Regions from separate parts of the Streptomyces sp. CA2R106 genome, predicted to be linked through region 2. Evidence: predicted binding sites of a transcription regulator. Region 2 holds the regulator's gene; each other region holds the start of a gene.
The links. The regulator HrcA, encoded in region 2, represses chaperone genes, less so after heat shock. The targets are predictions, from matches to a motif close to TTNGCACTCNGNNNNNCNGAGTGCNAA.
Positions count from the first base shown of each region.

Region 1 (2,266 bases), on a different contig from region 2:
CGGCCACGCCGCCGGCCAGCTTCGCCAGGCGCTCCTGGAGCTTCTCGCGGTCGTAGTCCGAGTCGCTGTTCTCGATCTCGGCGCGGATCTGGTTGACCCGGCCGCCGACCTGCTCGCTGTCGCCGGCACCGTCGACGATGGTGGTCTCGTCCTTGGTGATGACGACCTTGCGGGCGCGGCCCAGCAGGTCCAGGCCCGCGTTCTCCAGCTTGAGGCCGACCTCTTCGGAGATGACGGTGCCACCGGTGAGGATGGCGATGTCGCCGAGCATGGCCTTGCGGCGGTCACCGAAGCCCGGAGCCTTGACGGCGACGGACTTGAAGGTGCCGCGGATCTTGTTGACCACCAGGGTCGACAGGGCCTCGCCCTCGACGTCCTCGGCGATGATCAGCAGCGGCTTGCCGGACTGCATGACCTTCTCCAGCAGCGGGAGCAGGTCCTTCACTGCGGAGATCTTGGAGTTGACGATCAGGATGTAGGGGTCGTCGAGCGACGCCTCCATCCGCTCCAGGTCGGTGGCGAAGTAGGCGGAGATGAAGCCCTTGTCGAAGCGCATGCCCTCGGTGAGCTCGAGCTCGAGCCCGAAGGTCTGCGACTCCTCGACGGTGATGACGCCTTCCTTGCCGACCTTGTCCATGGCCTCGGCGATCAGCTCGCCGATCTGGGTGTCGGCGGCGGAGATGGAGGCGGTGGAGGCGATCTGCTCCTTGGTCTCCACGTCCTTCGCCTGCTCCAGCAGCGCGGCGGAGACGGCCTCGACGGCCTTCTCGATGCCCCGCTTGAGGGCCATCGGGTTGGCGCCGGCGGCTACGTTGCGCAGACCCTCCTTGACCAGGGCCTGGGCCAGGACGGTCGCGGTCGTCGTGCCGTCACCGGCGACGTCGTCGGTCTTCTTCGCGACTTCCTTGACCAGCTCGGCGCCGATCTTCTCGTACGGGTCCTCGAGCTCGATCTCCTTGGCGATGGACACACCATCGTTGGTGATCGTGGGAGCGCCCCACTTCTTCTCGAGGACCACGTTGCGGCCCTTGGGGCCGAGGGTGACCTTGACGGCGTCGGCGAGCTGGTTCATCCCGCGCTCAAGGCCGCGCCGTGCCTCCTCGTCGAACGCGATGATCTTGGCCATGGTGAAGTGTCCTCCGCGGACTGGGTTGTTTGCGCTCGGGACCGTGTGGTGCCCGCGACGGACGGCCCGCCGGCCGCCGGTTCCTTCCCGACGTCCGCACGGCCCTCACCGACCCGGCCCTGCTGTCACTCTCACGTGGAGAGTGCTAACGCCAATGATTAGCACTCACCCCCTGCGAGTGCAAGCGGTTCACCCCGGGGGCCGAGCCGCGTACAGGGTTGCCCCCGCGCCCGGCGGCGCCCGCAAGACGCCCGCTGGGCACCCGCAGGACGCCCGCTGGACGCACAGGAGCCGCCTCCCGCGGACGGGGGCGGCTCCTGTGTACTGCCGAGGTCGCGTCGATGGTCGAACGCGCCGTGAAGTCAGCCGGCGAGGCGGACCATGTCCGCCTGCGGCCCCTTCTGACCCTGCGAGATCTCGAACTCGACCCGCTGGCCTTCTTCGAGGGTGCGGTACCCGTCCATCTGGATCGCGCTGTAGTGGACGAAGACATCCGCACCACCGTCGACCGCGATGAAGCCGTAGCCCTTCTCCGCGTTGAACCACTTGACGGTGCCCTGAGCCATCCCTAACTCCCCTATTGCTGGCCCTATCGCGGCCCCGCACTTCGCGGGCCCGGGTCAGACCTCACCCGCCCGCGGAACCCGTGCCTTTGACAGGTGGGAACCCTGGGGGGCGTGCGCCGGAACGCGTCGACCGCGGCTGAATGTATCTGCACGGATGCCGTCTGCAACAGGTCAATCGGACGAGAATTCTGGGCGCGACCCATCGGAAATCGCCTGAGAAATAACGATAAGGCAGGGCAAGCCGGGCCGGACATAGCGGACGAAAAGGAGAATTCGCTCGTGAATTTGGCGATAAATCGCCGTGGCCGCGCCACACCTGGGGTCCATGCCACGGGATTGCCTACGGCAACTGTACAACTCTTCAACTACCGCTCCGGCACACGCATGCCCCGCTCACCCGAAGGGGTGAACGGGGCACAAACCGCCCGAATCCGGAACCGCCGCCCAACTCCCGCTGGGCGGCGGCCGGTTCACTCGGCGACCGGCGGGCAGATCCGGTGGCCGGCCGGAGGTTCAGCCGCCTGCGACCGCGGGAATGATCGAGACACTCGCGCCGTCCGGCACGACCGTCTCG
Region 1 is NZ_JBAGKC010000001.1:340,873-343,138, reverse strand. It holds gene groL (chaperonin GroEL) at 1-1,126, opposite strand, end outside; gene WA788_RS01545 (cold-shock protein) at 1,489-1,692, opposite strand; gene WA788_RS01540 (ubiquitin-like small modifier protein 1) at 2,206-2,266, opposite strand, start outside.
Region 1: the regulator HrcA is predicted to act here: its motif matches at 1,249-1,275, upstream of groL (chaperonin GroEL).

Region 2 (2,266 bases):
TCCCCGGCCGGCGGGCCGCCGAGCGCGCGGTGCCCGTACACCTCGGCCTCGGGGAAGGCCGCGGCGCCGAAGACGTGGTCGAAGTGCCCGTGGGTGAGCACGACATGGGTCACCGGCCGCCCGGTCAGCGCTTCGGCCTGCGCCCGCAGTTCCGCGCCCTCGCGCAGCGTGGACCCGGTGTCCACCATCAGCACCCCGTCCGTGCCGACCACCAGCCCGATGGTCACGTCGAGGTGCGGCAGCCGCCGCCGGGCGACTCCCGGGGCGAGCTGCTCCCACCCCGACCCGCCGGCGCCCGGCACCGCCCCGGCTCCGGCCCTCTCCTCATCGCTCACGACCCGACGCTATCGCCCCGCCCGCGCCGCCGCGCGCGGGCACCCGCCCCCGGCGCACCCCCTCACGCCCCCACCCGCCCTCCGTCCGCACGCGCGCCCGGGCCGGCGTACGTACCGCGCGTATCGCCCGTACCGCCCGTACCGGGCCGCCGGGCAAGACCGGATCGCCGTCGCTCTTGCCGAGCCCTTGCCGCCGCGCCGTACACTGACTGCGGGAGTGTTGGCACTCGAAACGGCGGAGTGCCAGGCCGCAGGGTCGGGACAACGGGTTGGAGGTGCGCGATGCTGAGCGAACGCAGACTCGAAGTGCTGCGCGCCATCGTCCAGGACTACGTCGGTACCGAGGAACCCGTCGGATCGAAGGCGCTCACCGAGCGCCACTCGCTCGGCGTCTCCCCGGCCACCGTGCGCAACGACATGGCGGTGCTGGAGGACGAGGGGTACATCGCGCAGCCCCACACCAGCGCCGGCCGTATCCCCACCGACAAGGGCTACCGCCTCTTCGTGGACCGGCTCGCCGGGGTCAAGCCCCTGTCGGGCGCCGAGCGCCGCGCGATCCAGAACTTCCTGGAGGGCGCCGTCGACCTCGACGACGTGGTGGCCCGCACGGTCCGGCTGCTCGCCCAGCTCACCCGGCAGGTCGCCGTGGTGCAGTACCCGTCGCTGACCCGCTCGTCGGTGCGGCATGTGGAACTGCTCTCGCTCGCGCCGGCCCGGGTGATGCTGGTGCTGATCACCGACACCGGCCGGGTGGAGCAGCGGATCATCGACTGCCCCGGCCCGGTCGGCGAGACGGTCCTGGCGGACCTGCGCGCCCGGCTCAACAGCCGGGTCACCGGCCGCCGCTTCCCCGATGTGCCGCCGCTCGTGCAGGACCTGGCGGACAGCTTCGACCCCGACGACCGCCCGTCGGTCGCCGCGGTGCTCAGCACCCTCCTCGAAACCCTCGTCGAGGAGAAGGAGGAGCGGATCATGCTGGGCGGCGCCGCCAACCTGACCCGCTTCCACCACGACTTCCCGCTCACGATCCGGCCGGTGCTCGAAGCGCTGGAGGAGCAGATGGTGCTCCTCAAACTCCTCGGGGAGACCGCCGACGGCACCATGACCGTCCGGATCGGGCATGAGAATTTTCACGAGGGCCTCAATTCCACCTCCGTGGTGGCGGTCGGCTACGGTTCGGGCGACGAGGCAGTCGCCAAGCTAGGCGTGGTCGGACCGACCCGCATGGACTACCCCGGAACGATGGGAGCGGTACGCGCAGTGGCACGTTACGTCGGACAGATCCTGGCGGAGTCGTAGGTGGCCACGGACTACTACGCCGTACTCGGCGTGCGTCGCGACGCGGGCCCGGACGAGATCAAGAAGGCGTTCCGCCGCCTCGCCCGTGAGCTGCACCCGGACGTCAACCCCGACCCGAAGACCCAGGAGCGGTTCAAGGAGATCAACGCGGCCTACGAGGTCCTCTCCGATCCGCAGAAGAAGCAGGTCTACGACCTCGGCGGCGACCCGCTGTCCGCGGCGGGCGGCGGGGGCGGTGCGGGCGGCTTCGGCGCCGGCTTCGGCAACTTCAGCGACATCATGGACGCCTTCTTCGGCCAGTCCTCGCAGCGCGGCCCGCGGTCGCGCACCCGGCGCGGCCAGGACGCGATGATCCGGCTGGAGATCGAGCTGGACGAGGCCGCGTTCGGCACCACCAAGGACATCCAGGTGGACACCGCGGTCACCTGCGGCACCTGCAACGGGGAGGGCGCCGCGCCCGGCACCTCCGCGCAGACCTGCGACATGTGCCGCGGCCGCGGTGAGGTCTCCCAGGTCACCCGCTCCTTCCTCGGCCAGGTCATGACCTCCCGGCCCTGCCCGCAGTGCCAGGGCTTCGGCACCGTGGTGCCCACCCCCTGCCCGGAGTGCGCGGGCGACGGGCGGGTGCGCTC
Region 2 is NZ_JBAGKC010000027.1:17,489-19,754, reverse strand. It holds gene WA788_RS28410 (MBL fold metallo-hydrolase) at 1-335, opposite strand, end outside; gene hrcA (heat-inducible transcriptional repressor HrcA) at 618-1,634, shown strand; gene dnaJ (molecular chaperone DnaJ) at 1,635-2,266, shown strand, end outside.

Region 3 (2,266 bases), on a different contig from region 2:
CGCCCCGGTCCGAGACCCACTCCGCCTCCGCGTCGGCGGGCACCGCCTCGTGCGGCACCCCGGGCGCCACCTTCACCGCCGCGTACGGCACCGTGCGGGCCGCGGCCAGCGCCCAGGACAGCGGCGGGGAGTACGCCTCCGGGTCGAAGGTGCGGCCCCGCCCCGAACGGCGCGCCGGGTCCACGAACACCGCGTCGCAGCCGGCGGTGTCCGCGTCCGCCACGTCCGCGCAGCGCACCTCGATCCGGTCGGCCAGGCCCAGCGCCCGCGCGTTGGCCCGGGCGACCGCGCAGGTGAGCGGGTCCCGGTCGACCGCGAGCACCTCGATGCCCGCGCGGGCCAGCGCGACCGCGTCGCCGCCGATGCCGCCGCACAGGTCGGCCAGCCGCCGCACGCCCAACGCGCGGAAGCGGGCGGCCCGGTGGGCGGCGACGGCGGCGCGGGTGGCCTGCTCGACGCCGTTGGGCGTGAAGTACATCCGCGCGGCGTCATCGGCGGCGAACTTCGCGGCGGCGCGCTGCCGCAGCCGGGCCTGTCCGAGCGCCGCGGAGACCAGCTCCGGCGGGTGGGTGCGCCGCAGCCGGGTGGCCGCGGCCAGCTCGTCGGCCGGGTCGTGGTCGCGCAACTCGCGCAGCAGTTCCTGCCCTTCGGGTGCGAGCAGGGCATCGAGGTCCTCGGGTGTCACCCGCCCCATTGTGCGCGCTGCCGCGGCGGCCCCGGCGCGCGGGCGCCGCCGGTCGCCGACCCCCTTCGGGGCATCCGTTGGCACTCCGCTTGACCGAGTGCTAAGTGCGTCCTAGTCTCGGTTCTGGCACTCGGCACCGCTGAGTGCCAGAACTCAGCGACGGGCAGGTCCGGCACCCGCGACGACGGGCCTACCAGGTCGCCGACCCAGACAGACACTCCCGTGAGCCCTTTGAAGGGGGAGGTCGGATCGTGACGACCGCCAGCACCAAGGTTGCCATCAAGCCGCTCGAGGACCGCATCGTGGTCCAGCCGCTCGATGCCGAGCAGACCACGGCCTCGGGCCTGGTCATCCCGGACACCGCCAAGGAGAAGCCCCAGGAGGGCGTCGTCCTGGCCGTGGGCCCGGGCCGCTTCGAGGACGGCAACCGCCTGCCGCTCGACGTCGCCGTCGGCGACGTCGTGCTCTACAGCAAGTACGGCGGCACCGAGGTGAAGTACAACGGCGAGGAGTACCTCGTCCTCTCGGCGCGCGACGTTCTCGCGATCATCGAGAAGTAGTCTTCCGGCCCACCACAGCCGTGATCCCGCCCCGGGACTCCGCGCCCTCTTCCGGCCGGGGCCGGGGCGGTTTCGTTGACCGTCCTCACTGACTGACGACGACATACGAGTAGATGAGGTAGTTCGCAGGCATGGCCAAGATCCTGAAGTTCGACGAGGACGCCCGTCGCGCCCTTGAGCGCGGCGTCAACAAGCTCGCCGACACCGTGAAGGTGACCATCGGCCCCAAGGGCCGCAACGTCGTCATCGACAAGAAGTTCGGCGCCCCGACCATCACCAACGACGGCGTGACCATCGCCCGCGAGGTGGAGATCGAGGACCCGTACGAGAACCTGGGCGCCCAGCTCGTCAAGGAGGTGGCGACCAAGACCAACGACATCGCGGGTGACGGCACCACCACCGCGACCGTGCTCGCGCAGGCGCTGGTCCGCGAGGGCCTGCGCAATGTCGCCGCCGGCGCCTCCCCCGCCGCCCTGAAGAAGGGCATCGACGCGGCCGTCAAGGCGGTCTCGGACGACCTGATCGCCACCGCCCGCGCGATCGAGGGCAAGGAGGACATCGCCGCCGTCGCCGCGCTGTCCGCGCAGGACAAGCAGGTCGGCGACCTGATCGCCGAGGCGATGGACAAGGTCGGCAAGGACGGCGTCATCACCGTCGAGGAGTCCAACACCTTCGGTCTGGAGCTGGACTTCACCGAGGGCATGGCGTTCGACAAGGGCTACCTGTCGCCGTACTTCGTCACCGACCAGGAGCGGATGGAGGCCGTCCTCGACGACCCGTACATCCTCATCCACCAGGGCAAGATCTCCTCGATCCAGGACCTGCTGCCGCTGCTGGAGAAGGTCATCCAGGCCAACTCCAGCAAGCCGCTGCTGATCATCGCCGAGGACGTCGAGGGCGAGGCCCTGTCGACCCTGGTGGTCAACAAGATCCGCGGCACCTTCAACGCGGTCGCGGTCAAGGCGCCGGGCTTCGGTGACCGCCGCAAGGCCATGCTGGGCGACATCGCCACGCTGACCGG
Region 3 is NZ_JBAGKC010000010.1:81,566-83,831, reverse strand. It holds gene WA788_RS17090 (class I SAM-dependent methyltransferase) at 1-694, opposite strand, end outside; gene groES (co-chaperone GroES) at 937-1,245, shown strand; gene groL (chaperonin GroEL) at 1,377-2,266, shown strand, end outside.
Region 3: the regulator HrcA is predicted to act here: its motif matches at 763-789, upstream of groES (co-chaperone GroES).